One region of the Kitasatospora sp. NPDC048715 genome, then DNA from elsewhere that is predicted to be linked to it. Evidence: riboswitches for the same ligand, from Rfam matches in the RefSeq annotation. Region 1 holds a riboswitch; each other region holds the start of a gene.

The links. Region 1 has a riboswitch for cobalamin ahead of metE (5-methyltetrahydropteroyltriglutamate--homocysteine S-methyltransferase). Riboswitches for the same ligand answer to the same signal wherever they lie in the genome.
Region 2: another riboswitch for cobalamin. It lies ahead of ACGFSC_RS28825 (iron ABC transporter permease); the one in region 1 lies ahead of metE (5-methyltetrahydropteroyltriglutamate--homocysteine S-methyltransferase).
Region 3: another riboswitch for cobalamin. It lies ahead of ACGFSC_RS08155 (HoxN/HupN/NixA family nickel/cobalt transporter); the one in region 1 lies ahead of metE (5-methyltetrahydropteroyltriglutamate--homocysteine S-methyltransferase).
Region 4: another riboswitch for cobalamin. It lies ahead of ACGFSC_RS24550 (CoA-acylating methylmalonate-semialdehyde dehydrogenase); the one in region 1 lies ahead of metE (5-methyltetrahydropteroyltriglutamate--homocysteine S-methyltransferase).

Annotation. Positions count from the first base shown of each region.
Region 1 covers NZ_JBICVH010000019.1:128,395-135,669, reverse strand. Annotated here, with positions in the region: gene ACGFSC_RS31840 (adenosylcobinamide amidohydrolase) at 1-224, opposite strand, end outside; gene metE (5-methyltetrahydropteroyltriglutamate--homocysteine S-methyltransferase) at 493-2,808, opposite strand; cobalamin riboswitch at 2,964-3,193, opposite strand; gene cobF (precorrin-6A synthase (deacetylating)) at 3,309-4,067, shown strand; gene ACGFSC_RS31825 (MarR family transcriptional regulator) at 4,440-4,892, opposite strand; gene ACGFSC_RS31820 (MFS transporter) at 4,892-6,355, opposite strand; gene ACGFSC_RS31815 (zinc ribbon domain-containing protein YjdM) at 6,508-6,864, opposite strand; gene ACGFSC_RS31810 (AAA family ATPase) at 7,023-7,275, opposite strand, start outside.
Region 2 covers NZ_JBICVH010000016.1:277,053-284,327, reverse strand. Annotated here, with positions in the region: gene ACGFSC_RS28840 (CGNR zinc finger domain-containing protein) at 1-381, shown strand, start outside; gene sodX (nickel-type superoxide dismutase maturation protease) at 378-740, opposite strand; gene sodN (superoxide dismutase, Ni) at 1,014-1,409, shown strand; cobalamin riboswitch at 1,498-1,648, shown strand; gene ACGFSC_RS28825 (iron ABC transporter permease) at 1,756-2,820, shown strand; gene ACGFSC_RS28820 (ABC transporter ATP-binding protein) at 2,907-3,656, shown strand; gene ACGFSC_RS28815 (ABC transporter substrate-binding protein) at 3,685-4,677, shown strand; gene ACGFSC_RS28810 (nuclear transport factor 2 family protein) at 4,765-5,148, shown strand; gene ACGFSC_RS28805 (GNAT family N-acetyltransferase) at 5,159-5,635, shown strand; gene ACGFSC_RS28800 (anti-sigma regulatory factor) at 5,824-6,234, shown strand; gene ACGFSC_RS28795 (SigB/SigF/SigG family RNA polymerase sigma factor) at 6,415-7,275, shown strand, end outside.
Region 3 covers NZ_JBICVH010000003.1:327,948-335,222, reverse strand. Annotated here, with positions in the region: gene ACGFSC_RS08170 (AAA family ATPase) at 1-1,543, shown strand, start outside; gene ACGFSC_RS08165 (hypothetical protein) at 1,552-3,225, opposite strand; gene ACGFSC_RS08160 (metalloregulator ArsR/SmtB family transcription factor) at 3,284-3,667, opposite strand; cobalamin riboswitch at 3,750-3,963, shown strand; gene ACGFSC_RS08155 (HoxN/HupN/NixA family nickel/cobalt transporter) at 3,994-5,109, shown strand; gene ACGFSC_RS08150 (aminopeptidase P family protein) at 5,491-6,597, shown strand; gene efp (elongation factor P) at 6,676-7,239, shown strand; gene nusB (transcription antitermination factor NusB) at 7,244-7,275, shown strand, end outside.
Region 4 covers NZ_JBICVH010000013.1:203,868-211,142, forward strand. Annotated here, with positions in the region: gene ACGFSC_RS24530 (enoyl-CoA hydratase) at 1-133, opposite strand, end outside; gene mmsB (3-hydroxyisobutyrate dehydrogenase) at 130-1,017, opposite strand; gene ACGFSC_RS24540 (enoyl-CoA hydratase/isomerase family protein) at 1,014-2,087, opposite strand; gene ACGFSC_RS24545 (acyl-CoA dehydrogenase family protein) at 2,087-3,235, opposite strand; gene ACGFSC_RS24550 (CoA-acylating methylmalonate-semialdehyde dehydrogenase) at 3,232-4,731, opposite strand; cobalamin riboswitch at 4,941-5,131, opposite strand; gene ACGFSC_RS24555 (hypothetical protein) at 5,437-5,637, opposite strand; gene ACGFSC_RS24560 (SRPBCC domain-containing protein) at 5,645-6,388, opposite strand; gene ACGFSC_RS24565 (cytochrome P450) at 6,418-7,275, opposite strand, start outside.

The sequences.
Region 1 (7,275 bases):
CCTTCCGCGGCGGCCAGTTCGGCCAGGTGCTCGGCCGGGTCCATTCGCGCATAGCCGGGCCGCACCTGGGCGTTGAGCACCCACCCGCGGCCCCCGAGCCCGCCGCCGAGCACCGCGCTGCTCACCATCCGCCAGCCGGGACCGGCCCGCCACACCAGCAGGTGGCGGCAGGCGCCGTCCTCGGTCCGTACCGTCCGCCCCACCCGTACCGCACCGTCGTCCACGCCCACTCCCCCTCCACCGGGTACGGCACCCCGGCCCGCCGGACGCGGTCCGTCCGCTCGCAGGTCCGACAGCCGGGGCCGGTCGGGGTGGCCGTTCGCTCGGCTGCGGCGCCGACCGGTCCGGGCGGCGGTTGCGAAGGTATCACCACGCCGGTTCGCGGGATTCGCAGGTTCACGGGGTGCGGATGGATCGATTCCCCAGCGAGCCGGATCACCGACCGGGACCGGGGTGGGCGCGGCAGCCTTGCCGCGCCCACCCCGGCCGCCGTCAGCCGGCCAGTTCCTCGCGCAGCAGGCGGGCGGCGCCGACCAGGCTCTCCAGCGAGGCCCGGGTCTCCGTCCAGCCGCGGGTCTTCAGCCCGCAGTCCGGGTTGACCCAGAGCCGCTCCGCCGGGATCGCCGCCAGGCCCGCGCGCAACAACGAGACGGCTTCGTCGGTACTGGGGACGCGCGGGGAGTGGATGTCCCAGACGCCGGGGCCGACCTCGCGCGGATAGCCCGCCTCGGCCAGCTCGCCGGCCACCTCCATGTGGGAGCGGGTGGCCTCCAGGGAGATGACGTCCGCGTCGAGTTCGTCGATCGCCGTCATGATCGCGCCGAACTCGGCGTAGCACATGTGGGTGTGGATCTGGGTGTCCGCGCGGACGCCGGAGGTGGCGAGGCGGAAGGCCTCGGTGGCCCAGGCCAGGTACGCCGGGCGGGCGGCGGCCCGCAGCGGGAGGGTCTCGCGCAGCGCCGGCTCGTCGACCTGCACGACGGCGGCGCCGGCCGCCTCCAGGTCGACGACCTCGTCGCGCAGGGCGAGGGCCACCTGCCGGGCGGTGTCGGCGAGCGGCTGGTCGTCGCGGACGAAGGACCAGGCGAGCATGGTGACCGGGCCGGTGAGCATGCCCTTGACCGGGCGGTCGGTCAGGCCCTGCGCGTAGCGGAACCAGTCGGTGGTCATCGGGTGCGGACGGGAGATGTCCCCGGCCAGCACCGGCGGGCGCACGTACCGGGTGCCGTACGACTGGACCCAGCCGTGCCGGGTGGCGAGGTAGCCGGTGAGCTGCTCGGCGAAGTACTGGACCATGTCGTTGCGCTCGGGCTCGCCGTGCACCAGGACGTCCAGCCCGGCCTTCTCCTGGTAGGCGACGACCTCGCGGACCTCCGCCTCCATCCGCTCCCGGTAGGCCGGGGCGTCGATCCGACCCGCCGTCAGATCGGCCCGGGCGGTGCGCAGTTCGGCGGTCTGGGGAAAGGAGCCGATGGTGGTGGTCGGCAGCAGCGGCAGCCCGAGCCGGGCGCGCTGGGCCTCGGCCCGCTGCGGGTACGCCTGGGCGCGCCGGGTGTCGTCGGCGGTGACGGCGGCGGCGCGGGCGCGCACCGCCGGGTCGCGGGTGATCGGGGAGTTGGCGCGGGAGGCGAGGTCGGCGCGGTTGGCGGCGAGCTCGGCGGTGATCGCGCCGGTGCCCTCGCGCAGGCCCCGGGCGAGCAGTGCCGCCTCGCCGGCCTTCTGTCGGGCGAAGGCCAGCCAGCGGGCGATCTGCGGGTCGATGTCGCGCTCCGCGGCGGCGTCGATCGGCACGTGCAGCAGCGAGCAGGACGGCGCCACGTCGACGGTGCCGGCGAGGCCGAGCAGGGTCGCCAGGGTCGCCAGTGACTTCTCCAGGTCGTTGATCCAGATGTTGCGCCCGTCGATCACCCCCGCCACCAGCCGCTTGCCGGGCAGGCCGCCGGCGGCGGCGAGGTCCTCCAGGTTGGCGGCGGCCGGGCCGGTGAAGTCCAGCGCCAGGCCCTCGACCGGGGCCTTGGCCAGCACCGGCAGCGCCTCGCCGAGCCGGTCGAAGTAGCTCGCGACCAGCAGCTTGGGCCGCTCGGTGAGACCGCCCAGCTCGCGGTAGGCGCGGGCGGCCGCGTTGAGCTCGGCCGGGGTGCGGTCCTGCACCAGCGCGGGCTCGTCCAGCTGCACCCACGCGGCGCCGGCGGCACGCAACTCGGCCAGCAGCCGGGCGTAGACGGGCAGCAGCCGGTCCAGCAGGGTGATCGGCTGGAAGTCGGCGGCCACCCCGGGCGCCGGCTTGGCGAGCAGCAGGTAGCTGACCGGCCCGACCAGCACCGGCCGGGCGGCGTGGCCGAGCAGCAGCGCCTCGCGCAGCTCGCCGACCGCCTTGGCCGGGTTCGCGGCGAACACCGTGTCCGGGCCCAACTCAGGTACCAGGTAGTGGTAGTTGGTGTCGAACCACTTGGTCATCTCCAACGGGGCGACGTCCTGGTTGCCGCGCGCCATCGCGAAGTACCCGGCCAGCGGGTCGGCGTCGACCGCCTCCCGGTGCCGCGGCGGGATCGCGCCGACCGCCACCGTGGTGTCCAGCACGTGGTCGTAGAGCGAGAAGTCGCCGGTCGGCACCTCCGCGACCCCCGCCTCGACGAGCTGCGCCCAGTTCGTCCGACGCAGGTCGGCGGCGGTCGCCAGCAGCGCCTCGGCCGCGACCGCGCCCCTCCAGTACCCCTCGATCGCCTTCTTCAATTCACGGCCCCGGCCCTGACGGGGGTATCCGTGGGCGGTGGCGACGCTCGCCGCGGCTGCGGACTTCGTGGTCAAGGGACTCTCCTTCGCGAGTCTGGATCCTCAAGTGCCCGGTGACGGCACGAGGACGCGAAGGGATGACGGACCGGACGGACGACCGCACCCGTGCGCGGCTCCGCCCGATGTGGTCGCCGACCCGCCCACGAGGTCACCGGATGGCCGCGCGCGAACGCTCGCGCACGGGCAGTGGCAGGTCTTCGGACTCGCGGGCACACCCACCTCGGCCGAAACCGGGGCGGACACCTACTGGCCGTCGCTTCCCAGACCCGTCCCGGGTCCAGTGCGTATGACGGCGGTCGTTCCCACTCACCGCTGCGGGGCAGTCCCGGATTCCCACCGGGTTCCCTCTTGCGACGCACCTGCCTGGCGGACAGGGCGAACCAGCTGCACCGCCAGCTTAGGGGCAAACCGTCGGCGTCGAGGCGGAAATCTCGCAAGGCGTCCGCGTGGTGAGACGCGGGCTCCGCGCCCGGCCCCGGGCGGCGCACCCGGGGGCGAACGGCAGAATGGCTCCCATGCGGCACATCTTCGTCATCGGCATCGGCGCGGGCGACCCCGACCACCTCACCCTGCAGGCGGTCAAGGCGATCGGTCGCACCGACGTCTTCTTCATCCTCGACAAGAGCGAGGAACGGCAGGACCTGATCGCGCTGCGTCGCCGGATGCTGGCCGACCACGGACGGCCCGGGCACCGCGTGGTCGCGGCGCCGGACGCCGAACGGGACCGCGCCACCCCCGCGTACGCGGCCGCCGTGGACGACTGGCGCGTCCGCCGCGCCGATCTGGTCGAACGGCTGGTCGCCGAGCACCTCGGCCCGGGCGAGAACGGCGCCTTCCTGGTCTGGGGCGACCCCGCCCTCTACGACAGCGTCATCGCCGTGGTGGACGACGTGTCGAACCGGGGCGGCGTGCCCTTCGCGTACGAGGTGGTCCCGGGCATCAGCAGCGTCTCCGCGCTCGCCGCCCGGCACCGCACCACATTGACCCGGGTCGGCCGGCCGGTGCAGATCACCACCGGCCGCCGCCTCGCCGAGGGTTTCCCCGAGGGGGTGGACGACGTGGTGGTGATGCTCGACGGCCGGGCCGCCTTCGCCGGGATCGACCCCGAGGGGCTGGAGATCCACTACGGCGCCTACCTCGGCACCCCCGACGAGGTGCTCGTCTCCGGTCCGCTCGCCGAGGCCGCCCCGCGCATCCGCGAGCTGCGTGAGCGGGCCCGGGAGCGCAAGGGCTGGATCATGGACACCTACCTGCTGCGACGCTCGGACGGCTGACCCGACGCCTGCCGGAAGTCCGACGGCCGGCCGGCACGCCCGGCGCCCGGCGATCCGGGCGTCGCCGACGGCGATGGCGATGGCGATGGCGGAACAGTTCCCGAACAGCCCGCACGATCGGCGTGCGGGCCTGCGGAGAACGGAGACTGACGGACCGTCAAGGGCAGTGGGTCCCGGCGGTCGGCAACACGGCAGCACGGCAGCACGGCAGCACGGCAGCACGGCGGAACGGCGGAACGGCGGAACGGCGGCGGAACGGGAACAGCGGCCCGGACTCATGCGTGCCCGTCTCCGTCCTCGCGGAGAACACGGACCACCCGCGACCGGTGTCCCGACTCCCGGATCCACGCCCGCCGCGTCGGGCGGCAGCCCTCAGTCCAGGAGCTTCGCCACCACCCGGTCGAGCGCGCGGAGGTCCTCCGGCGGCAGCGCGAGCAGCGCGTCCGGCGGCGTGGCGAGGATCCCGGTGGCGAGCGCGGCCTTGGCCTCGCCCTCCTCGGTGAGGTGGACCAGCTTGGAGCGCCGGTCCGCCGGGTTGGTGATGCGCTCGGCGAGCCCGCGCCGCACCAGGTCGTCCACGATGACGCTGGTGTACGGCGGGTCGGCGGTCAGCCGCTCGGCCAGCTCCCGCAGGGTGATCGGGCCGGCGGCGAGCCGGCGCAGCGCCCGGACCCGGCTGAAGCTCATGCCGAGGGCTTCGGCGACGGTCCTGCGGCGGTCGTGGCGCTCCAGCACGAGCGCGTACATCCCCTGCCAGACCCGGGCCGCCGTCGCGGCGTCCGTCCCGCTCCCCTCCGGGTGCCCACCGGTGTCGAGGCGCTCCATCAGGCGTCCACCGTCTCCTTCGTCTCCGTGCTTCCCTCGGCCGCCTCCTCGGCGGCGAGCCGCCGCGCCGTGCGCTCGGCCGTCGCCCGGGCCCAGCGGCCGGAAGTGAGCGTACCGGTGACCAGCACGGCGGCGCCGCAGCCGGCGATGATCCACCATGCCGTCCGGGCCGCCCCGGTGAAGGCCGCCGGGTCCGCGAGGGCGCTGCCGGCCATCAGCGCGCCGGTGACCGCGACGCCCAGGGACTGGCCGACCTGTCGGCTGGTGGAGGCCACCGCCGCCGCCACCCCGGCCTGCGAGCGGGGCATCCCGGAGACGGCGGTGTTGGTGATGGGCGCGTTGACCAGGCCGAAGCCGGTGCCGAAGAGCAGGAAGGCGAGGACCAGCAGCCAGGTCGGCAGGTGCTCGGAGTAGCCGACCGCCTGGAGCACGGCGCTCGCGGTCAGTGCCGCCCCGGCCAGCAGCAGCGGCGTGCGCGGCCCCCGGGCGGCCACCATCCGGCCGGACAGCGGCGCGGTGAGCAGCGACATGACCGCCATCGGCAGCATGAACAGTCCGGCGTGCAGCGGGTCGAGCCCGCGGACGTCCTGGAGGTACAGGGAGGTGAGGAAGAGGAAGCCGCCGAGGCCGGCGAAGGCGGCGACCGCGATGACGGTGGCGCCGGAGAAGGGCGCGGAGCGGAAGAACCGCAGGTCGATCAGCGGGTCGGTGCGCCGGGGTTCGTACCGCAGCAGGCCCAGCAGCGCGCCCAGGGAGGCCGCCGCGCAGCCGAGCACCACGGGCGAGGTCCAGCCGCGCTCCGGCGACTCGATGATCGCGTAGGTGAGGGCGGCGAGCACGACGACGACCAGCAGTTGGCCGACCGGGTCCACCCGGCGGGTGCGGGCCGCCCGCGACTCCGGCACGTAGCGGGTGGTGAGGAAGAGCGCGGCCAGGCCGATCGGGACGTTGATCCAGAAGATCGCCCGCCAGCCGGCCGACTCCACCAGCGCCCCGCCGATGATCGGCCCGGCGGCCATGCTGATGCCCACCACGCCGCTCCAGACGCCGATCGCCCGGGCGCGCTGCCGGGAGTCGGTGAAGGTGTTGCTGATGATCGACATGGCGACGGGGTTGAGCATCGATCCGCCGACCGCCTGGAGCATCCGCGCCGCGATCAGCCAGCCGAGCCCGGGGGCCAGGCTGCACAGCAGGGAGGCCGCGGTGAACACCACCAGTCCGATCCGGAACACCCGGCGGCGGCCGATCCGGTCGGCGGTCGAGCCGGAGAGCATCAGCAGGCTCGCCAGCACCAGGGTGTAGGCGTCGACCGTCCACTGCAGGCCGGACACCGTGGTGTCCAGGTCGCGCCGGACGGCGGGCAGGGCCACGTTCAGGATGGTGTTGTCGAGGCTGACGATCAGCAGGCTCATGCAGCAGATGGCGAGCACGAGCCAGGGCCGCGGTCGAGCGGCATCGGGCATGACGAACGCTCCAGAGTTAGTTGTATTGTTGTAATCATTGTGATGCTACAACTAATCCGGGCGGCGACTCCACCCCCGACCGGCCCTGGACAGCGCGACGGCCGCGCCCCGCCGATCTCCTCGACGGGGCGCGGCCGCTGGGGGCCCGCGGATCAGGCCTTCTTGACCACGCCGGACTTGAGCTGCATGGCGCCGAAGCCCTCGATGCGGCAGTCGATGTCGTGCCCGTCGACGCCGTCCACCAGGCGGATGTTGCGGACCTTGGTGCCGGCCTTGATGCCGGAGACGCTGCCCTTGACCTTCAGCGCCTTGACCACCGTCACGGTGTCGCCGTCGCTCAGCACGTTGCCGACGGCGTCCTTGATCACGCGCTCGCCGGCCGGCACGCCGGCCTGGTCACCGCCGCCGGGCACCCACTCGTGGGCGCACTCGGGGCAGACCATGAGGGCGTTCATCTCATAGGTGTACTCACTGGAGCACTGCGGACACGGGGGAAGGTTGTCGCTCATGTGTTCAGGATATCCAGCTGTCCGGAGCTGGTCCGGGCACGAGTGAGGAGGTCAGCAGGGGTGCCGGCACCGGTCGGCCGCCGCTTCCGATGGGCACGGGGTCATGGCCGGCGGCCGCGTCCGCCCGGCCTTCCCCGCCCGCCTCCGCCGCCGGGCCGTCACCCGCCCAGCGGCGCGGGCAGCGGACGGGAGTGCAGGACGTCCAGCCGGGAGACCGCCCGCGTCACCACCACGTACAGCCGGTGCAGGCCGCGCGCCTCGGCCTCCACGATGGCGGCCGGCTCCAGCACCACCACGTGGTCGTACTCCAGCCCCTTCACCAGCGAGGCCGGCAGCACCGTCACCCGCGCAGTGGTGCCGACCTGTTCGGCCGCCCCGGTCGGGATACCCGCCGCGAGCAGCGCCTCGGCG
Region 2 (7,275 bases), on a different contig from region 1:
GAGGGGGACGAGATCCGCGGCGTCGACCTGCTGAACAGCCTGCTGATGGAGTACCCGGTCAGCCCGCTGGTCTCCGGGCACGACTACCTGGACGACGCCGGACGACCGCGCTGGCACCTGCACCTGGCCGACAACTCCCCCACCGCCACCGCGCACTTCACCGCGGTCGCCTGCATGGGCCTGGCCGTCCACCTGACCGAGCTGGGCGCCGACCGGCTCGGCATCTGCCAGGCCGCGCCCTGCCGCAACGCCTACCTGGACACCTCGACCAACCGCTCCCGCCGCTACTGCTCGGACCGCTGCGCGACCCGCGCCAACGTGGCCGCCTACCGGGCCCGCAAGCGCCAGGAGGCGGAGGCGGCGGCCCGGGGCGGGTCCTAGACGTCCTCCACCCAGGCACCGAGCCGGCGGGCGAGGCCCGGCACCCGGGCCAGCCGCGGGGTGAGCAGCAGCCGCTCCAGCCGGCGCCCCGGCGCCAGCCAGACCGGGCTCGGGCGCAGCCGCAGCAGCACCCGGCCGAGCACCAGCTCGTCCGGCACGGCGCCGTAGCTGCGGCTGTCGCTGTCCACCGGGCGGTTGTCGGAGAGCAGCCACCAGCCCGTGGCCCGGCGCTCGGCGGCCCGCTTCACCACCAGCAGGTCCTGCTGGAAGGGGTGCCGGAAGACCACCACCGCGCCCGGCCGGATCGGCGCGCCGTAGCGGACCAGCAGCTGGTCGCCCTCGCGCAGGGTCGGGACCATCGACGGCCCCGCCACGTCGACCAGTCCGAACGGCAGCGCGCCGCCCCGGTCCGGCCCCCCGGCCCCGGCGTCCTGCGGTCGCGTGCTCCGCGCCACGACTCCTCCTCCTGCTCCGCCCGCCCCCAGTCTGCCGTACGGACCGTCACCGGTCCGATGTCCGGATTACCCCGGTTCCTGGTCCGTCTTTTGCCCTAGGCCCGCCGCCCGATCGCGAAACGGCGAGGCCGGAAGGGTAATCTCGGGCGCGGGAAGACGATCTAAGGAAGGACTCCCATGTTCTCTCGTCTGTTTGCACCTCGCGCCACCGCCCACGCCCACTGCGACCTGCCCTGCGGCGTGTACGACCCGGCGCAGGCCAAGCTGGAGGCCGAGTCGGTCAAGGCCACCCAGGAGAAGTACCAGGCCAACGAGGACCCGCACTTCCGCGCCCGCGCCATCATCATCAAGGAGCAGCGCGCCGAGGCCGTCAAGCACCACATCTCGGTGCTGTGGAGCGACTACTTCAAGGCCCCGCACTTCGAGAAGTACCCGCAGCTGCACCAGCTGATCAACGACACCCTGAAGGCCGCCTCGGCCGCCAAGGCGTCCACCGACCCGGCCACCGGCCAGGCCCTGCTGGACCTGATCGCCGAGGTCGACAAGATCTTCTGGGAGACCAAGCAGGCCTGAGCCTGACGCGTCGCCACCCGACCGCCCCCGTCCGCACCGCCGGACGGGGGCGGTCGCGCGTTCCCGGCCCGCCCAGGGCCGGTAAGGGTTGCCTGCCCTGAGTGGCTGTTATGCTGCCAGGGCGTCCGAGGGGGAAGTCCGGTGTGAATCCGGCGCTGACCCGCAACGGTGAGCACGGCCCGTACCAGCCCGTACGGCCCGCGCCAGCCCGATCGCCCCCGGCCGCTGAACTCCCGACAACTCGCCGCGGACTGCGAGGGGAACGGCGCCCAGGCACGCCTTCGGCCGGCGCCCGCCCCGGCGCACCCGCGGCCCGAGGCAAGGCGCACCCGTGGACCGTGCAGTCGTGGACCGTGCAGTCGGCCCGCCCACCCGTCGAATACCCGTCGTCCCGCTCGCCGCCGGCCTCGTCGCCGCCCTGCTGCTGTCGCTGCTCTGCGGGGTCGCCCTCGGCTCCTCCGGACTCGGCCTGCCCCGGGTGCTGCGGCTGCTGGGCGCCGGGCTGACCGGCGGACGGCTGGACGCGGACGAGGCGGCCGCGTACGCGATCGTCTGGGAGATCCGGCTGCCGCGCACCGTGCTGGCCTCCGTCGTCGGCGCCGGACTCGCCGCCTGCGGGGTCGCCGTCCAGGCCCTGGTGCGCAACGCGCTGGCCGACCCCTTCGTGCTCGGCATCTCCTCCGGCGCGGCCGTCGGCGCCAACGCCGTCCTGCTCTTCGGCGCCTTCGCCTCGCTCGGGGTGTGGGCGATCTCCGCCTCCGCCTTCGGCTCCGCGCTGGCCGCCATGACGCTCGTCTACCTCGCCGCCCGCACCGCGTACGGACTCACCCCGCTGCGCCTGGTGCTCACCGGCACCGCGCTGTCCTACGGCTTCTCCGCCGCCACCACCCTGATGGTCTTCGCCGCCGACCGCGGCGAGGCCGCCCGGGACGCCATGATGTGGCTGCTCGGCAGCCTCGGCGGCGCCACCTGGGGCAAGGTGCCGATCGCCGCCGTCACGGTGGTGGCCGGCCTCGCGTACCTGGCCTGCGCCGCCGGACGGCTGGACGCGCTCGCCATGGGCGACGAGACCTCCGCCTCGCTCGGCGTGGACCCGGACCGGCTGCGCCGCGAGCTGTTCGTGGTGACCGCCGCCGTCACCGGCACCGTGGTCGCGGTCAGCGGGGCGATCGGCTTCGTCGGGCTGCTGATGCCGCACCTGGCGCGGATGCTGGTCGGCGCCGGGCACCGCCGGGTGCTGGTGATCGCGCCGCTCGCCGGGGCACTGCTGCTGGTCTGGGTGGACATCGCCTCGCGCACCCTGCTGGCACCCGCCGAACTGCCCGTCGGGGTGTTCACCGCGGTGCTCGGCGTGCCCGCCTTCCTGCTGATGATGCGCCGCCGCGGCCAGGCCCTCGGAGGAACCCGGTGACCGACGTGACCACGGCGACCGACCCGACCGGCCCGGCCGCGCCCGACCCGGCGCGGGCCCAGGACCTCGCCGTCGACGCCGTCTCGGTGGAGCTGGCCGGCACCCGGCTGGTCCACGAGGTGAACCTGGCGGCCGCCGCCGGGCAGGTGGTCGGGCTGGTCGGCCCGAACGGCAGCGGCAAGTCGACCCTGCTGCGCTGCGTCTACCGGGTGCTGAAGCCGGCCGGCGGCGTGGTCCGGCTGGCCGGCGACGACCTGCACGCCCTGAGCGCCCGCGACACGGCCCGCCGGGTGGCCGCGCTGACCCAGGAGCACTCCGCCGAGTTCGACTTCACCGTCGCCGAGGTGGTCGCCATGGGCCGGCTGCCGCACCGCCGCGGCTTCGGCTCCCCGGCCGACGGGGACGCGGAGCGCTGCGCCGGGGCGCTGCGCAAGGTCCGGGCCGGGCACCTCGCCGAGCGCGGCTTCCTGAGCCTGTCCGGGGGCGAGAAGCAGCGGGTGCTGTTCGCCCGCGCGCTGGTCCAGGAACCGCGCCTGCTGGTGCTGGACGAACCCACCAACCACCTCGACATCGCCCACCAGTTGGAGGTGCTGGCGCTCGCCCGCGAGGCCGGCCCGACGGTGCTCACCGCGCTGCACGACCTCAACCTGGCGGCCGGCCACTGCGACCTGGTCTACGTGCTGCGGGCCGGGCGGATCGTCGCCTCCGGCCCGCCCCACGAGGTGCTCCGCCCCGCCCTGCTGGCCGAGGTGTTCGGCGTCCGCGCCACCCCGGTGCGGCACCCGGAGACCGGCGCCCTCCAGCTGCTGTTCGACCGGCTCGCCCGCTCCTCCTGACCCGTCCCGCCTGCCCAGAGGAACCACCTTGCGCACCAAGGCCGTTGCCACCGCCGCCCTGCTCGTCCTCGGACTCACCGCCTGCGGCGCCGAGATCGCCCCGAAGGAGGCCGCCACCGCCTCCGCCCACTACCCGGTGACGGTGGACAACTGCGGGCAGAAGCTCACCTTCGCGCAGAAGCCCGCCCGGGTGGTGACCAACGACGTCAACATCACCGAGCTGATGCTCTCCCTCGGCCTCGCCGACCGGATGGCCGGCTACGTGATGCCCGACGACAAGGGCCGGATCGACAAGGTGGCCTGGAAGGACGGCTACCAGCAGACCACCTGGCTCTCCAAGAAGGTGCTCACCAAGGAGATCGCCCTCGACGCCCGGGCCGACCTGGTCCTCGCCGGCTGGCACTACGGCTTCGACGAGGGCGCCGGCGTCACCCCGCAGGCCTTCAAGGCGCTCGGCGTCGACTCGTACGTGCTCAGCGAGTCCTGCCGCAGCGGCAAGGGCACCGAGCGCGGCGTGATGGACCCGCTGGAGGCCCTCTACACCGACCTGGCCAACCTCGGCGAGATCTTCGACGTCAAGGACCGCTCCGACCGGCTGATCGCGGACTTCAAGGCGCAGATCGCCGCCGTCCCGCAGCCCGAGCGCCGCCCGTCCGTCTTCCTGTACGACAGCGGGCAGGACAAGCCGTACACCGCCGGGAAGTTCGCCGCCGCCAACGAGATCATCGCCAAGGCCGGCGGGAGCAACATCATGGGCGACCTCGCCGACACCTGGGTCACGGCCGGCTGGGAGGGCGTGGTGCAGCGCGACCCGGAGGTGATCGTGATCAACGACTACGCGACGCCCGGGGCCGAGGAGAAGCGGAAGTTCCTGAAGTCCTTCCCGCCGCTGGCCAACGTCTCCGCGGTCAGGAACGACCGGATCTTCGTCATGGACTACGTCGACCTGGTGGAGAGCCCGCGCAACCCGGCCGCGGTCGGCGCGCTGGCCGAGTACCTGCGCACCGTGCCGGCCCGCTGACGGCCCCCGGTCCGCTCCTCCGGGGCGGTGGCCGCGGGCGTACGCTCAAGGTACGAGCCGACGGAACCCGACCGGAGGAGCGAGATCATGACCACGATGGCGACCCCCGGCGCCTTCGACACCCGCGCCCTGCGCGAGGGCATCGAGCGCTGCGACGCCGAGACCCTCCTGGCGCTCTACGCGCAGGACGCCGAACTGCGCATGGTCGATCGCAAGACCCAGCCCAGCCACCCCCTGGTGATGCACGGCCGGGAGGAGATCGGCGCCATGCTGGACGACGTCTACGGCCGCGAGATGACCCACAAGCTGGAACAGGTGGTGGTCCAGGGCGACCACGCCGCCTTCCTGGAGTCCTGCCGGTACCCCGACGGCGTCCGGGTGCTGATGTCCTCGATGGCCGTGCTGCGGGACGGCCGGATCGTCGACCAGACCTCCGTCCAGGCCTGGGACGAGACGGGTCCCGAGCAGTAGGCTCACAGGCATGATCCGCACCGCCGTCGCCACCGACGTTCCCGTCATCCACGCCATGATCCGCGAACTCGCGGACTACGAGCAGGCCCTGCACGAGGCGAAGGCCACCGAGGAGCAGCTGCACGACGCCCTGTTCGGCGAGAACCCGGCCCTGTTCGGGCTGATCGCCGAGGACGAGGCCACCGGCGAGCCGGTCGGCTTCGCGGTGTGGTTCCGCAACTTCTCGACCTGGCGCGGCACTCACGGGATCTACCTGGAGGACCTGTACGTCCGTCCGCAGGCGCGCGGCGGCGGCCACGGCAAGGCGCTGCTGCTGGAGCTCGCCCGGATCGCCGTCGAGCGCGGCTACTCCCGGGTCGAGTGGTCGGTCCTGGACTGGAACCAGCCCTCGATCGACTTCTACAAGGCGATCGGCGCGGTGCCGATGGACGAGTGGACGGTCTACCGGCTCACCGGCGAGGCCCTGGCCGAAGCCGGGCGGCGCTGAACGGCCGTCCGGAGACCGGCGAAAGGGTCTGCCACCCTGCGTCGCAATGCCTTACCATGAGTAACTCCCGAACCGGGGTGCGGAGGGCAGAGCGATGGTGGATGCGTGACGCCGGGCCCCCTACGGGGGTAGCAAGCGGTAACAAGCGGGGTACCAAGAAAGCACAGCGCGCCACCCAGGAGGCAAGGGTGTCCCAGATCGACGGCGATCTCGGTGTTCAGGACTTCGTGGAGGTCCGGCTGCCCGCAGCGGGGGCCTACCTCTCCGTCCTGCGAACAGCGACGGCCGGGTTGGCGGCCCGGCTGGACTTCACGCTCGACGAGATCGAGGATCTGCGGATCGCGGTCGACGAGGCCTGCGCCATCCTGCTCCAGCAGGCGGTGCCCGGGTCCGTACTGTCCTGCGAGTTCCGGCTGGTCGGCGACTCGTTGAAGGTCACCGTCTCGGCCCCGACCACCGACGGCAAGGCCCCCGAGCGGGACACCTTCGCCTGGACGGTGCTCTCCGCCCTGGCCGGCGAGGTCGACTCCTCGGTCGGCGCGGACAAGACCGTGTCGATCAGCCTGAACAAGAAGCGCGGCGGGTCCCCCGCCCACTAGCCGGGCGCCGGACCGAACCGCACGACCGAGCAGCACCGAGCACCACCCGCGCAAGGGCCGTCCGCCGCTCCCCCGACCGGGGTTCCGACGGACGGCTCCCGGTACCGCCACCCACGCGGTACGACCAACGAGACGATTCCGGGGCCACCGGCCCCGGTGCTCCCGGAACGGAACGGGGGAATGGCCGTGAGTGATCTGGACCGTACCGGCCTCGCGACGGCGGGACCCGCCGTACCGACCCAGGCGAGCGTTCCCGGCCTCGCCGCCAACGACGAAGCGCACCCGAAGGACGCCCAGCGGATGAGCCACCCCACCGAGCCGACGTCCGAGCCGACGCCTGCCTCCGTGCCCCCGCCGGACCCGGCGGGCGAGACGGACCCGGCGGTCGAGGCCGAGCCGCACAGCGCCGTGCCCGCCCAGGGCTCGCACCGCACCGGCGCCCCGGACCGGGAGGCCGCCCGTGCGCTGTTCGTCCGGCTGTCCGCACTGCCCGAGGGCTCCCCGGAGCGCGTCGAGCTGCGCAACCAGCTGGTGCGGATGCACATCCCGCTGGTCGAGCACCTGGCCCGGCGCTTCCGCAACCGGGGCGAGCCGCTGGACGACCTGACCCAGGTCGCCACCATCGGCCTGATCAAGTCCGTGGACCGCTTCGACCACGAGCGCGGGGTCGAGTTCTCCACCTACGCGACGCCGACCATCGTCGGGGAGATCAAGCGGCACTTCCGCGACAAGGGCTGGGCGGTGCGGGTCCCGCGCCGCCTCCAGGAGCTGCGGCTGTCGCTCACCACGGCGACCAGCGAGCTCTCCCAGCGGCACGGCCGCTCCCCCACGGTGCACGAGCTGGCCGAGCACCTGGGTATCTCGGAGGAGGACGTCCTGGAGGGCCTGGAGTCCGCCAACGCGTACTCCACGCTCTCGCTGGACGTGCCGGACAGCGACGACGAGTCGCCGGCCGTCGCGGACACCCTGGGCGCGACCGACGAGGCGCTGGAGGGCGTCGAGTACCGCGAGTCGCTCAAGCCGCTGCTGGCCCAACTGCCG
Region 3 (7,275 bases), on a different contig from region 1:
GTTCTTCCTGGACAACGTCGAGCACGCCGCGGAGGTCCGTGCGCTGCTCCCGTCCTGCGGGCTGGTGGTGGTCGCGAGCCGCCGGCGGCTGCCCGCGCTGCGGACGGACGGCGCCGTGGTGCGCCGGCTCGGCCCGCTGAGCGCGAGGGCGGGCGCCGAGCTGGTGCGCGGCTGGGTGGGCCCGGGGCGGGGCACCGACGGGGAACTGGCGGAACTGGTCGAGCTGTGCGGCGGGCTGCCGCTCGCGCTGAACGCGGTCGGGAGCCAGCTGCTGGACCGGGACCACCTGCCGGTCGGCCGGGTGGTGGCCGAACTGCACGACCGGGAGGGCAGGTTGGCGATGCTGGAGGACGAGGAGAGCGATCTCGGCGCGACCTACGACCTGGTCTACGAGCGGCTGTCGGCGCCGGGCCGGGCGCTCTACCACCTGATCGGCGTGCACCCCGGCCCCTTCGTCTCCGCCGAACTGGCGCGTGCGGTCGGCGTCGAGCGGGCCGGGCAGGCGATCGGGGAGCTGCGGGGCGTCCACGTGCTGGACGAGGTGCTGGACGGCGACCGCGAGGACCGCTTCCGGGCCCACGACGTGGTGCGGCTGCACGCCTACGGCCGGACCCGGGAACTGGCCGACCGCGGGGAACTCCTCGCCGCCGTCGTGGCGTACTACCGGGGCCGGGCCTCGGTCGCCGACCGCGCGATGGCCGGGAGCAGGCTGCGCCTGCAGGACCCGAGCGGCGACGAGCTGCCCGGCTTCGCCTCCGACACCGCGGCCCTGGAGTGGCTGTACGCGGAACGGGCCAACTTCCGCGCGGTGGTGGAGGAGGCGGCCCGGCAGGGGTGGCACGGCGAGGTGTGGCGGCTGTGCGAGTCGCTCTGGCTCCTGTACCACGACCGCAGGCTCTACCAGGACTGGATCGCCACCCACCGGCTCGGCATCGAGTCGGCCCAGTGGGACAACCAGCCGGCCGCCGTGGTCCGGATGCGCAACCAGCTCGCCCGGGCCCACTTCGACCGCAAGGAATACCGGCTCGCCGCCGAGCAGTTGGCGCTCGCCGCGGAGCAGGTCCCGCTGGTGACCGACCGTCGGGTGGTGGGGGTGCTCCACGAGACGGACGGTCTGCTCTGCCTGGCCGACGGCCGCCCGGGCGACGCGGTGCGGCGGTTCACGCTGGCTCTGGCGGCGAACCGGGGCGACGAGCACGGCGAGATCGTCCAGAGCTACAACCTGGCGCAGGCGCTGATCGCCGACGGCCGCGCGCAGGAGGCGCTGGCCCGGCTGGCCGAGGCCACCGCGCAGGCCGAGCGGACGCGGGACGAGGACATGCTGATGAAGCTGCCGCTGGTCCGCGCCCGGGCCCACCGGGCGCTCGGGCAGCCGGAGCTCGCCGCCGTCCACGCGGGCGACTGCGCCCGGCGGGCCGAGGAGCGCGGCCAGTACGCGAAGGAGGCGCAGGCCCACACCCTGCTGCTCGCCCTCGCCGAGGAGCTGGACGACGCGGAGCTCGCGGAGCGCAGCCGGGCGCGGCTGCGGGAGCTGCCGGAGTAGCGCCCTTCTCAGGGGCCGGTACGGAAGGACACCCGGGTGCGGTGCTCGCCGGTGCGGACGGTGAGGCCGTGCCGGGGGAGGCCGGCCGGGTCGCCGCCGTCGGCGAGCCAGCAGGCCACGGCGGAGCCGAGCAGCGGCGGGTCGACGGCGGGGTCGGGGCAGGTCCAGTCCGGTTCGGCGCGGGCCTCCAGCAGCAGGCCGGCGCGCAGTCGGAGCAGGTGGCGGGCCGGGCCGAGGGCGGCCACCGCGACGGCGAGGCCGGGGAGTTCGGCGGCGGAGTCGGCGAGCCAGCGGGCGGCGGGGCGTTCGGCGTGCACCTCGGTGCGGGCCAGGACCTCGGCGGTGTAGCGCAGGGCGTCGCCCGGGTGCTCGTCGGTGAGGGCGTGGAAGCCGCGCGGGGCGTGGTCGTGCGGGTCGAAGGGGTAGCGCCGCAGGCTGACCTCGGTGCCCTCGCTCCGGCCCTCGACGTCGTAGGCGGTGGGCCGGTCGACGGTGCCCGGGCACGGGGCCGGCCTGGGGTAGGGCGGCAGGGCCGGTTCGTCCCCGGGCTCGTCCAGCCCGGCCAGGAAGGAGTGCAGCAGCGGGCGCAGCAGCCGGGCGGATTCGCCGCGGTGGGCGAGCGAGCGGTCGGTGATCGCGCTCAGGTCGGCCGGGTCCCGGGCGAGGGCCTGTTCGACCTGGGCGGCGAGGTCCCCGTCCGGGTCGAGGACGGGCGCTGCCTGGCCGAAGGCGTAGCCGGGGGAGCGGGGGTCGAGTTCGGCGGCGCCGGTGGCGACGAGCAGGGTGCGGTGGTTCAGGGCGGCGCCGTAGACGGTGACCGAGCCGTGGTCGCCGATCACGCAGTCGGCGGCGACGAGCGCGGCCTGCCAGCCCTGGTGGGGCGGGATCAGGCGCAGGCCCATCCGGCGGGCGTCGTCGAGCAGCGCCTCGGGGTCGTGGCGGCTCCACACGTTGGGGTGCAGGACGACGGCGACCGTGTACTCGTCGGCGGGGAGCCGGCGGACCAGCCGCCGGGGGAGGTCCGGGTGGCGGCCGAACAAGGAGTGCTCGCTCCAGGTGGAGCTGACGACGACGAGCCGTCGGCCGCCGGTGGCGCCGAGTGCGGCGCGGTAGCCGTCGCGGGAGCGCCGGCTGCCGAGCATCCGGTCGAAGCAGGGGTCGCCGACCACCCGGGCGACGTCCAGCGCCTCGGGGCAGGAGACCCGCAGCCGGTCCAGCTGCTCGGGGTGGGAGAGGCCGAGGACGTCCACGAACACCCGTCCGCGGTGGGTGAGTTCGTTGCGGGACAGACCGGCGGCGGTGACCGTGTCGCCGGTGGACTCGGTGACCAGCCGGTTGTAGCCGACGCCGTGCGGGAGGACGACGAGGCGGGCGTCCAGCCGGTGCATGGAGGAGTGGACGGCGCAGGCGACGGCCAGGTCGAAGCGGCGGCTGACGGCGTCCTCCCAGTCCAGCACGGTGAAGCCGGGCAGGCCGTGCAGGTACTCGTCCAGGGCGCGGTCGGCGAAGGCGGAGCCGGGGTTGACGGTGAAGTACCGGTCGATGCCGTCCGGGTTCAGCAGGGTCAGGACGTCCAGGACCCGGGTGGCCGAGGTGAGGGTGCGGGCGACCGCCAGCACGCGGGCCCTGACCGGTCGGGTGTTCCACCGGTCGGCGGGCCAGGCGTGGGGGCGGGACGGCACGTCATGATCGTACTCATCCGCTCCGGCCGCGGCGCGGTTCCGGGGCCGGGCCAGTGGGTCAGCCCGTGGCCGCGGTGGGCTCGTGGTGTTCACCGGCGGCGCACTCGTCGAGGAGGGGGCGCATGGCCTCGTCCACGAGCTGGTAGCGCACCACGCGCCCGTCCCGGTCGCCGGTGACCACGCCGGCCGTGCGGAGCAGCCGCAGGGCCTGGGAGACGGCGGGGTCGCGCATGCCGGTGGCGACCGCGAGGTCGGTGACGGCGAGCGGCCCGGCCCGGTGGAGGGCGAGCAGCAGGGCGAGCCGGCCGGGGTCGGCGAGCAGGGAGAACCGCTCGGCCCAGGACCGGACGTGGGCCGGGTCGCCGATCGCGGCGATGGCCTCGCAGACCCGGTGCCCGTCGATGGTGCGGTGGCCCGCGCGGTCGGCCGGTACGAGATGCATGCGGACATTCTCGCAGGCGGCGGTCTGTGATCCTGGACACCTGCGCAGGTGCGCAACCTTGCACGGGTCGGGGCGTGACCCCTACGGTGTTCCCCGCCGTGGTGCTCGGGAAGACCGGTGACGGACCCTCAGGGGTCCCAGCCCGGAGCGGCCCTCGCCACTGTGATCGGGTCGTTCCTCCGTCCGCGGAGGAACGTCGTCCGTACCCATGGAGCCACTGGGCGCCTCGTGCGCTTGGGAAGGCGGGTGCGGGTGTCCCGTCAGCCAGGAGACCGGCCACGGCATCTCACGAGGTTTTCCACGAGGTGCTGGAGCGTGATCCGCAGATGACCCTGCCCGAAACCGTTGCCGCCGGGGCCGAACCGGCCCCCTCCGCGCTGCCCAGCTTCCAGTGGCGGCGCGAGGACACCGTCCGTACCGCCGGGCTGATGGCGGTGATCGTGGCCATGCACGTGGTGGCCTTCGGCACGCTGATCTTCCTGGTCGCACCCGAGAAGTACGCGGTCGGTACCCAGGTCTTCGGGGTGGGCCTGGGTATCACCGCGTACACCCTCGGGATGCGGCACGCCTTCGACGCCGACCACATCGCGGTGATCGACAACACCACCAGAAAGCTGATGGCGGACGGCAAGCGGCCGGTCTCGGTGGGCTTCTGGTTCGCCCTCGGGCACTCCTCGATGGTGGTGCTGATGGCCGCCCTGGTGGCGGGCGGCGCGCAGCTGGCGAACACCCTGATGGACGACGAGTCGGCCACCCACAAGTGGCTCGGCGTGATCGGGACGACCACCTCCGGCGTGTTCCTCTACCTGATCGGCGCGCTCAACCTGGCGGCGCTGCTCGGCATCCTCAGGGTGTTCCGCTCGATGCGGGCCGGGAAGTTCGACGAGAAGGAGCTGGAGGCGCACCTCGACTCGCGCGGCTTCATGGCCCGGGTGCTGAACCGGGCGACCCGTTCGATCACCCGGCCCGGGCAGATGTTCCCGGTGGGCATGGTGCTGGGGCTGGGCTTCGACACCGCGACCGAGGTCACCCTGATGGTGATGGCCGGCTCGGGCGCCGCCTCCGGGCTGCCCTGGTACGCGATCGTCTGCCTGCCGCTGCTGTTCGCGGCCGGGATGAGCCTGTTCGACACCCTGGACGGGACGTTCATGAACTTCGCGTACCAGTGGGCCTTCGCCAACCCGGTGCGGAAGGTGTACTACAACCTGACCATCACCGGTCTGTCGATCGCGGTGGCCTTCGTCATCGGCACCATCGAGCTGGTCGGGGTGCTGCACGAGAAGCTCGATCTGACCGACCCGGTCACCGGCTTCATCGCCGACATCTCACTGGACAACGTCGGCTACGCCATCGCCGGGCTGTTCGTGGTCGTCTGGGCGATCGCGATCGGGTACTGGAAGCTCGCCGGGGTCGAGAAGCGCTGGACGCCCGAGGGCTCCTGAGCCACCCGGCCGCGAGCGGCGGCCTGCCCGCGCGCGCCGGAACGGCGCCTCCCCGCGGTGGGGAGGCGCCGTGCGCGTTCCGGGGGGCCTGGTGCGCCCCGGGCCGGCGCTCCTCACGGAAGTCGACGTGCCGGCCGGCGACCGGGTCGCACTCGCACAGGACCGGAAGTGACATATCCGTGACGGAGCGTAGCGGCCGGTAGGAGTCCGAGGGGCCGCCGGGGGTGCGGGGCCCCCTCGGCGGCACGCTGCGTGGGGGGCGGGGTGAGGGCCCGAGGGGGACGGTGCCGCGGTCGCGCAGGGGGGCGCGCAAGGGGTATTGGGGGTTCTGCCGGGGGTGCTCGGCGGGCGCTTCGGGCCGGGGGTTCGTAGGCTCGACGCATGGCGGATGCGTACGCGGGGCGGCGGGAGCGGGTGAGGGAGCACTGCAGTGCGGCCGGGGCCGATGCGGCGCTGATCACCCGCGCGGCGAACGTGCGGTACCTGACGGGCTGCGCGCCCTGCGGGGCGAGCCTGCTGCTGACCAGGGAGCGGGCGCTGCTCGCGCTGCCGGACGACCTGCCGCCGGACGACTCCGGGGAGCACCTGATCGCCCCGGACGTCACCCGGCTGCCGGTGGCGGCCGGGTCGGACTCCGCGCTGGCCGTCGCGGCCGTCGCCGCGCGGTCCGGGGTGTCGGGACTGGCGGTGGAGGAGCACGACCTGACCGTCACCCGGCACCGGGCGGTGGGGGGCCTGACCGAGGGGGCCCGGCTGGTGGACCTCGCCCAGACGGTCGAGCGGCTGCGGGTGGTCAAGGACGAGCACGAGATCGCCGACCTGCGGATCGCCGCCGAGATCGCCGACCAGGCGCTGGGCGAGCTGCTGGAGTCGATCCTGGTCGGCCGCACCGAGCGGCACCTGGCGATGGAGCTGGAGCGCCGGATGATCGACCACGGCGCCGACCGGGCCGCCTTCCCGGTCTCGGTCGGCACCGGCAGCCACTCCGGCCAGGCCGCCCACCAGCCCACCGACCGCCGGGTGGAGGAGGGCGACTTCCTGACCGTGGTGATGGGCGCCCAGTACCGCGGCTACGGCGTCTCCACCGCCCGCACCTTCGTGATCGGCGCGGCCCCCGCGCCCTGGCAGGTGGAGCTGCACCGGCTGGTCTTCCGGGCCCAGCGGGCCGGGCGGGAGGCGCTCGGACCGGGCGTGGAGCAGTGCGTGCCCGACCGGGCCGCCCGGCAGGTCCTGGAGGCGGCCGGCCACACCGAGGCCTCCCCGCACCCGGTGGGCCACGGCGTCGGGCTGGAGATCCGGGAGGCGCCGCGCCTCGGTCCGTCGGACATGGGTAAACTGGACAGCCGCGTGCCGGTCACCGTCGGTCCGGGGGTCCACCTCCCGGGCAGGGGCGGCGTCCGGATCGAGGACACGCTCGTCGTGCGCCCCCTCGAAGAGGGCGGGCCCGAGCTGCTCACCATCACCACCAAGGAGCTCCTCGCCCTGTGACCGCGGCCCCCCGGGGGCCGTGGGAGGCAGGACGCAATCCCTTGGTTCCTTGACAGCTATACAGGAGTTAGTGCGCCCGTGGCTTCCACGAACGATCTCAAGAACGGCATGGTCCTCAAGCTGGAGGGCGGCAAGCTCTGGTCCGTCGTCGAGTTCCAGCACGTCAAGCCCGGCAAGGGCCCGGCCTTCGTGCGTACCAAGCTCAAGGAGGTCCTGACCGGCAAGGTCGTCGACAAGACCTTCAACGCGGGCACCAAGGTCGAGACCGCCAACGTCGACAAGCGCGGCATGCAGTTCTCGTACAAGGACGGCGAGAACTTCGTGTTCATGGACATGGACACCTACGACCAGCTGACCATCGAGCCGTCGGTCGTTGGCGACGCCGCCAAGTACCTGCTGGAGGGCTTCGAGGCCCTCGTCGCGCAGAACGAGGGCTCGGTCCTCTACATCGAGCTCCCGGCCGCGGTCGAGCTGACCATCGCCGAGACCGAGCCGGGCGTCCAGGGCGACCGCTCCACCGGTGGCACCAAGCCGGCCACCCTGGAGACCGGCGCCGAGATCCAGGTGCCGCTCTTCGTCACCAAGGGTGAGAAGGTCAAGGTCGACACCCGCGACGGCAGCTACCTCGGCCGGGTGAAGTAAGTCCGTGTCGGCCGCACGCAGCAAGGCCCGCACCAG
Region 4 (7,275 bases), on a different contig from region 1:
CGAACTCCGTTGCCGCCGCCACGACCTCGTTCATCAGCCGGGTGTTCAGCGCGTTCAGCGCCTTCGGCCGGTCGAGGGTGATCAGCCCGACCCGGCCCTTGCGCTCGACCAGGATCGTCTCGTAGCCGGTCACTTGCCGTCCTTCCTGAGGGTGTTGATGATCGCCGAGAAGTCCAGGCCGATACCGTCGGCCGCGGCGAAGTCTGCGTACAACTGCGCTGCCCGGCGGCCGAGTTCGGTGGAAAGGCCGGCAGCCTCCGCGGCCCCGGCAGCGAGTCCGAGGTCCTTGGCCATCAGGGCGGCCGCGAACCCGGCGGCATAGTCGCGATTGGCCGGACTGGTCGGCACCGGACCGGGGACGGGGCAGTTGGTGGTCAGCGCCCAGCACTGCCCGGAGGCGGTGGAGGCGACATCGTAGAGCGCCTGGTGGCTCAGCCCCAGGCTCTCCCCGAGGACAAAGGCCTCGCTGACCGCGATCATCGAGACACCGAGGATCATGTTGTTGCAGATCTTGGCGGCCTGCCCGGCACCGGCCGGACCGCAGTGCACCACCTTCCGGCCCATCGCCTCCAGCACCGGTCGCGCCGCCTCGAAGTCCGGCTCCTCGGCGCCGACCATGAAGGTGAGGCTCGCGGCCGTCGCACCGACCACTCCGCCGGAGACCGGCGCGTCCACCGAACCGTGTCCCGCGTTCACGGCCTGCTCGTGCGCCGCCCGCGCGTCCGCGACGTCGATCGTGGAGCAGTCCACGAACAGCGTTCCCGGGCGTGCGGCGGGCAGCAGTTCCGCGTAGGCGGCCAGCACGTGCCGACCGGCAGGCAGCATGCTGATGACGACGTCGGCCTCCCGCACCGCCTCGACCGCGGACTTCGCCGCACGGACGCCGGCTTCCCGCGCCCGCCGCACTGCTTCCGGAGCGAGGTCGTAACCGACAACCCGGTGTCCGGCCTTGACCAGGTTGGCGGCCATCGGGCCGCCCATGTTGCCGAGTCCGACGAATCCGATCGTGTGGGTCACCAGCGCTCCAGGGGTGTGGTGGCGGCGAGGCCGAGTTCGCGCTCGCCGAGCGGGGCGAAGTAGCGGGCCACGACGGCGGGTTCGACGGCGCTCAGCGCGGCCGGGCTCCACCGCGGTGCACGGTCCTTGTCGATCACCTGGGCCCGGATGCCCTCGGCGAGGTCCGGCGTGGCGAGCGCCGCGCAGGAGACCCGGTACTCCTGGTCCAGCACCGCCTCCAGCGGGCCGAGGGCCCGGGCCCGGCGCAGCGCGGCCAGGGTGGCCTTCACCGCGGTCGGGGAGTTGGCGGCGATCCGGTCCGCGGCCTTCTTCGCCTCTGGTTCGCCGCTGCCGCGGAGGCGGTCGAGGATCTCCTCCACGGTGCCGGCCGCGTAACAGTGGTCGATCCAGTCGCGCTGCCCGTCCAACAACCCGGCCGGCACGGGCTGGACGTGCCGTTCCAGGGCGTCGTGCACGGGCAGTTCGGCCAGGTCGTCCAGCAGCGCCGGGAGCCGTTCGGAAGGGACGAAGTGGTCGGAGAGACCGCAGAGCAGGGCGTCCGCGGCGCCGACGGAGCCGGCCGTCAGGGCCAGGTGGGTGCCGAGTTCGCCGGGGGCGAGGGCGAGCAGGTAGGTGCCGCCGACGTCGGGGACGAAGCCGATCCCGGCCTCCGGCAGCGCGACGCGAGTGGTCTCCGTCACGATCCGGACGCTGCCGTGGGCGGAGACGCCGACGCCGCCGCCCATGACGATGCCGTTCATCAGCGCGACGTACGGCTTGGGGTATCGGGCGATCCGGGCGTTGAGGCGGTATTCGTCCCGCCAGAACTCCTCGACGGCGCCCGGATCTCCCCCGGTGGCGGCGCGGTGGATGGCCACGATGTCGCCGCCCGCGCAGAACGCCCGTTCGCCGGCCCCGCTGATGACGACGGTCCCGACCTGCTCGTCGTTCTCCCAAGTGTCGAGGGCTTCGGAGATCCTCCGCACCATGCCGTGGGTGAGGGCGTTCAGGGCTGCAGGACGGTTGAGGACGATCAGGCCGGCCCGGCCCTCGCGCTCGGTGAGGACCTCCTCGACGGTGTCCTCGGTCATCATGCGGCTCCCGTCAGGCCGCGGGCGACGATGACGCGCATGATCTCGTTGGTCCCTTCCAGGATCTGGTGCACCCGCAGGTCGCGGACGATCTTTTCGATGCCGTACTCGGCCAGGTAGCCGTAGCCGCCGTGCAACTGGAGGGCGGCATTGGCGACTTCGAAGCCGGTGTCGGTGGCGTACCGCTTGGCCATCGCGCACAGCTCCGGCGCCCGGGGATCGACCCGGTCCAGCGCGGCGGCGGCCCGCCAGAGCAGCGACCTTGCCGCCTCCAGCTCGGTGGCCATGTCGGCGAGCCGGAACTGCAGCGCCTGGGCGTGCAGCAGCCGGGCGCCGAAGGCCTCCCGGTCGGCCAGGTAACGGGTGGCGCGTTCCAGAGCGTCCTGCGCGCCGCCGAGCGAGCAGGCGGCGATGCCGAGCCGGCCACCGTTCAGCCCGTTCATGGCGATCCGGAAGCCCTCGCCCTCGCCGCCGAGCAGGCGGTCGGCGGGCAGCCGGACGCCGTCCAGTACGACCTGGCGGGTGGGCTGGGCGTTCCAGCCCATCTTCTTCTCGTTCGGACCGAAGGAGACCCCCGCGTCGTCCCGTTCGACGACGAACGCGGAGACCCCGGCGGCGCCCGGGCCGCCGGTGCGGGCCATCACCACGTACACCCGGGCTGTGCCCGCGCCGGAGATGAACTGCTTGACGCCGTCGAGGATCCAGTGGTCTCCGTCGCGTCGGGCCCGGGTGGTCAGCGCCGCGGCGTCCGAACCCGCGCCGGGCTCGGTGAGGCAGTAACTGGCGGGCGTCGCCATGGCGCTGAGCCCCGGCAGCCACCGGGCTCGCTGGGCGTCGTCGCCGTAGCGGTCGATCATCCAGGCGACCATGTTGTGGATGGACAGGTAGGCGGCGATCGACGGGCAGCCGGTGGCCAGGGCCTCGAAGACGAGCACGCCGTCGACCCGGGTGAGCCCGGAGCCGCCCGCGTCCTCACGGACGTAGACGCCGGCCAGGCCGACCTCGGCCGCTTTGCGCAGCACGTCCACCGGGAAGTGCTTGGTCTGGTCCCACTCGACCGCGTTCGGAGCGAGGTGCTCGCGGGCGAAGGCCAGCGTGGTCTCCGCGATGGTGAGCTGGTCCTCGGTGAGGTCGTGCACGGCGCTCATCCCATCGTCGGCATGGTGAAGCTCGCGCCCTCCTTGACCCCGGAGGGCCAGCGCGAGGTGACGGTGCGGGTGCGGGTGTAGAAGCGGATCGAGTCCGGCCCGTGCTGGTTGAGGTCGCCGAAGGCGGAGCGCTTCCAGCCGCCGAAGGTGTGGTAGGCGATCGGCACCGGGATCGGCACGTTGACGCCGACCATGCCGGTGTTCACCCGGCGGGCGAAGTCCCGGGCGGTGTCGCCGTCCCGGGTGTAGATGGCCACGCCGTTGCCGAACTCGTGCTCGCTGGGCAGCCGCAGCGCCTCCTCGTAGTCGGCGGCGCGGACCACGGTGAGCACCGGGCCGAAGATCTCCTCGCGGTAGACGCGCATGTCCGGGGTCACCCGGTCGAACAGCGAGGCGCCGAGGAAGAAGCCCTGCTCGTGCCCGTCAAGGCGGAACTCCCGCCCGTCGACGACGAGTTCGGCGCCCTCCCGGACCCCGACGTCCAGATGGCCGCGCACCCGCTCCAGCGCGTCGGCGCCGACCAGCGGGCCGAAGTCGGACGCCGGGTCGTCCGAGCGGCCGACCTTCAGCGCGGCGATCCGCTCGACCAGCTTGGCCACCAGCGCGTCCGCGGTCTCCTCCCCCACCGGGACGGCCACCGAGATCGCCATGCAGCGCTCCCCGGCCGAACCGTAGCCGGCGCCGATCAGCGCGTCGGCGGCCTGGTCGAGGTCGGCGTCCGGCATCACGATCATGTGGTTCTTCGCGCCGCCGAAGCACTGCGCCCGCTTGCCGTGGGCGGCGGCCGTCGCGTAGACGTACTGGGCGATCGGGGTGGAGCCGACGAAGCCGACGGCCCGCACCCGCTCATCCTCCAGCAGGGTGTCCACCGCCTCCTTTCCGCCGTTGACCACGTTGAGCACGCCCGGCGGCAGCCCGGCCTCCAGGAACAGCTCGGCGAGCCGCAGCGGCACCGACGGGTCCCGCTCGGAGGGCTTGAGCACGAAGGCGTTCCCGCAGGCCAGCGCGGGCGCGGCCTTCCACAGCGGGATCATCGCCGGGAAGTTGAACGGCGTGATGCCGGCGACCACGCCGAGCGGCTGGCGCATCGAGTAGACGTCGATGCCGGTGCCGGCGTTGTCGGTGAACTCGCCCTTCAACAGGTGCGGGATCCCGGCGGCGAACTCCACGACCTCCAGGCCGCGTTGGAGATCGCCGTGGGCGTCGGCCACTGTCTTGCCGTGCTCGGCGGAGAGCAGCCGGGCCAGCTCCTCCTTCTCCTGCTCGACCAGCTGCAGGAAGCGCAGCAGCACCCGCGCCCGCCGCTGCGGGTTCCAGGCCGCCCACTCGGGCTGGGCCTGGGCGGCGTCGGCGATCACCGCCTCGACCTCGGCCCGGTCGGCCAGCGGCACCCGGGCCTGCACCCGGCCGGTGTTGGGGTCGAAGACGTCGCCGTAGCGGCCGGACGTCCCGGCGACGCGCTTGCCGCCGACGAAGTGGGTCAGTTCGCGGACCATCGGTTCCTTCTCTCGTCACAGGTGGGGAGAGGAGGAATGGAGAGCACACCGCCCACGCCGCGGGGCTCGGGCGTACGGTGGTACGCCGACGCCTCGCGACAGGCGGTGATTGACGAACCGTCAGAGCAGGTTGGCCCCGGCGGTCGGCAGCACGGCAGCGGAACGGGAACAGCGGCCCGGAGTCATGCGTGTCGTCTCCATCCTCGTGGAAAACACGGATCACCCGCGGCCGGTATCCTGACTCCCGGATCCACGCCCGCCCCTGGCCTTCCCGGCTGGCTGCCAGTGGCCGTCACATGCGAGGACGAACTCCCCGGTCACAGTGGCGGGACCGTGCCGGACTCACACCGGCTTCCCTGACACCGCGGACCTGCCGTCGACCATATAGTTGGACGTCCTAGTAAGTCCAGAGAGCCGGGCCGACGGCACCCACGAAATCCCACCTCGCCCCATCGGATCCGTTCCGGCCCGAGGTCCCGCCCTCCCGCCGAGACCGTCAGGCCCTCGCTCCCGGTGTGCGACGCCGCTCACGGCTCAGCGACATCACAGGCCGCAGGGCACACCCGCGCGGGAATCGTCCCGATGAAAAGCAGCCGAGAACTCGAAGGCTGCGGAGTGCCCGTCTCGCGGTCATCAGCGACGGGGCCGGTGCCGTCCGGGAGCGGCGGCTTCCGGACGGCACCGGCCCCGTGGGGGCCAGGAGGGCTACCAGCGGCGGCGCGACGGCGGTGGGTTGAGCTTGGCGGCGAGGGCCGAGAGGAAGGTGGGGAGCTTGTCGACCATGGCCTTGGGGACCGGGGTGGTCTGGACGCCGCCCCGCTGGACGTCCTCGACGAGGAGGGTGTAGGTGCCGTTCTCCTCGACGAGTTCGGCGGCGAAGAGCAGGGTTCGGGTTGAGGTTTCCATCGGGGTCCTAGGCTTGGGTGTCGTTGAGCCAGGCGGTCCACGCCGCGGTGGCCCGCTGCTCGTCGGCGTCCTCGGCGAACAGGTGGTGGCCCAGCCAGATCGGCACGTTCCAGGTGCTGCCGTTGAAGAACCGGTAGAGCGCGTCCGGGCCGCGCAGGCCGACGAACTCGGGGCTGAGCCAGTCCACGACCACCTCCTCCGGGCCTCCGTCCCTGCCGGGGACGAGAAGTGGGAAGCGGTCGCCGACGGCCGCGTCGTCGGCGAGGCCGAGGCGGCGGCGCAGGGCGGCGAAGTCGGCCGGGTCGGCGGTGGGTTCGGGGCGCTGGGCCCTGGCGTAGACGGCGGGGCGGCCGGCGAAGTGGCGCAGGTACTCGGCGAGGCCGTGCTGGTAGAAGTCGACGTGCTTCTCGGCCGCGTCCGACTTCCTGTCCCAGACCTCGTCCCAGACGCCCTTGTGCACCCAGTGGATTCCCATCCGCAGGTGACTCGTTCCGCCGTCCACCGGCTCGATCCAGTAGCTGAGCGTGTTGGAGAACTCGTCGCCGAGGGCCGCCCGGACGGCGAAGTGCCGCGGCGGCTCCCACGCCACGACGGTGGAGTCGCCCCGGGTGGCCTTTCCGCCGACGCGCGGCTCGATCTCCATCGGGTACAGCCAGCCGAGGTTGCCCGCGCCGGTGGCGACCGCGGCCCAGACCTGTTCCGGCGTGGCGGGCAGGTCCTGTTCCCGGCGGACCTCGAACTCTCGGGCCATGGGCGGTACTCCTTCGTCGTCGTTCATGGTCAGTGGGTGAGCGGCAGAGCGCACAGCCGCCGTTGCAGCGGGTTGGGCCGCCAGTCCAGCGCCGCCTCGTCGGCCATCCGCAGTTCGGGCAGCCGGCGCACCAGCGTGCCGATCGCCACCTCCGCCTGGAGCTTGGCCAGCGGGCCGCCGAGGCAGAAGTGCGGCCCGTGGCCGAAGCTCAGGTGCCGGTTGCCGGGGCGGGTCAGGTCGAGCCGGTCGGGGGCCTCGAAGCGCTCGGGATCGCGGTTGGTCGCACCGAGGAACAGGTACACCAGCTCACCCTCCCGCAGTGTCCGTCCGCCGATCTCCAGGTCCTCCGCGACGACCCGGACGATCGCCTGGGTCACCGTGTCGTAGCGGGCGAGTTCCTCGACGGCGCCCCGGATCAGCGTCGGGTCCGCGCGCAGCCGGGCCAGTTGGTCCGGGTGGCGCAGCAGGGCGAGGACGCCGTTGCCGATCAGGTGGGTGGTGGTCTCGTCGCCGGCGGTGATCAGGACGAAGCAGGTGGACAGCAGTTCGGAGTCGGTGAGCCGGTCGTCCTGAGCCTGGGTGGCGACCAGGGCGCTGATCAGGTCGTCGCCCGGGTCCGCCCGGCGCAGGCGGACGAGCCGGGCGAGGTACTCCTCGTACTGCCCGATCGCCTCCTCGGACTTGTCGATGTCCTCGCCCAGCCGGCCGAAGCGGCGGAACCAGGTCTTGACCTGCGGCCGGTCCTCGTCCGGAATGCCGAAGAGCTCGCAGACGACGGACATCGGCAGCGGGGCTGCGACCGCCTCGATCAGGTCCATGGTCGGCCCCGCCGCGACGGCCTCGTCGATGAGCCGGTCGACGATGCGCTGGACGCCGTCGCGCAGGGC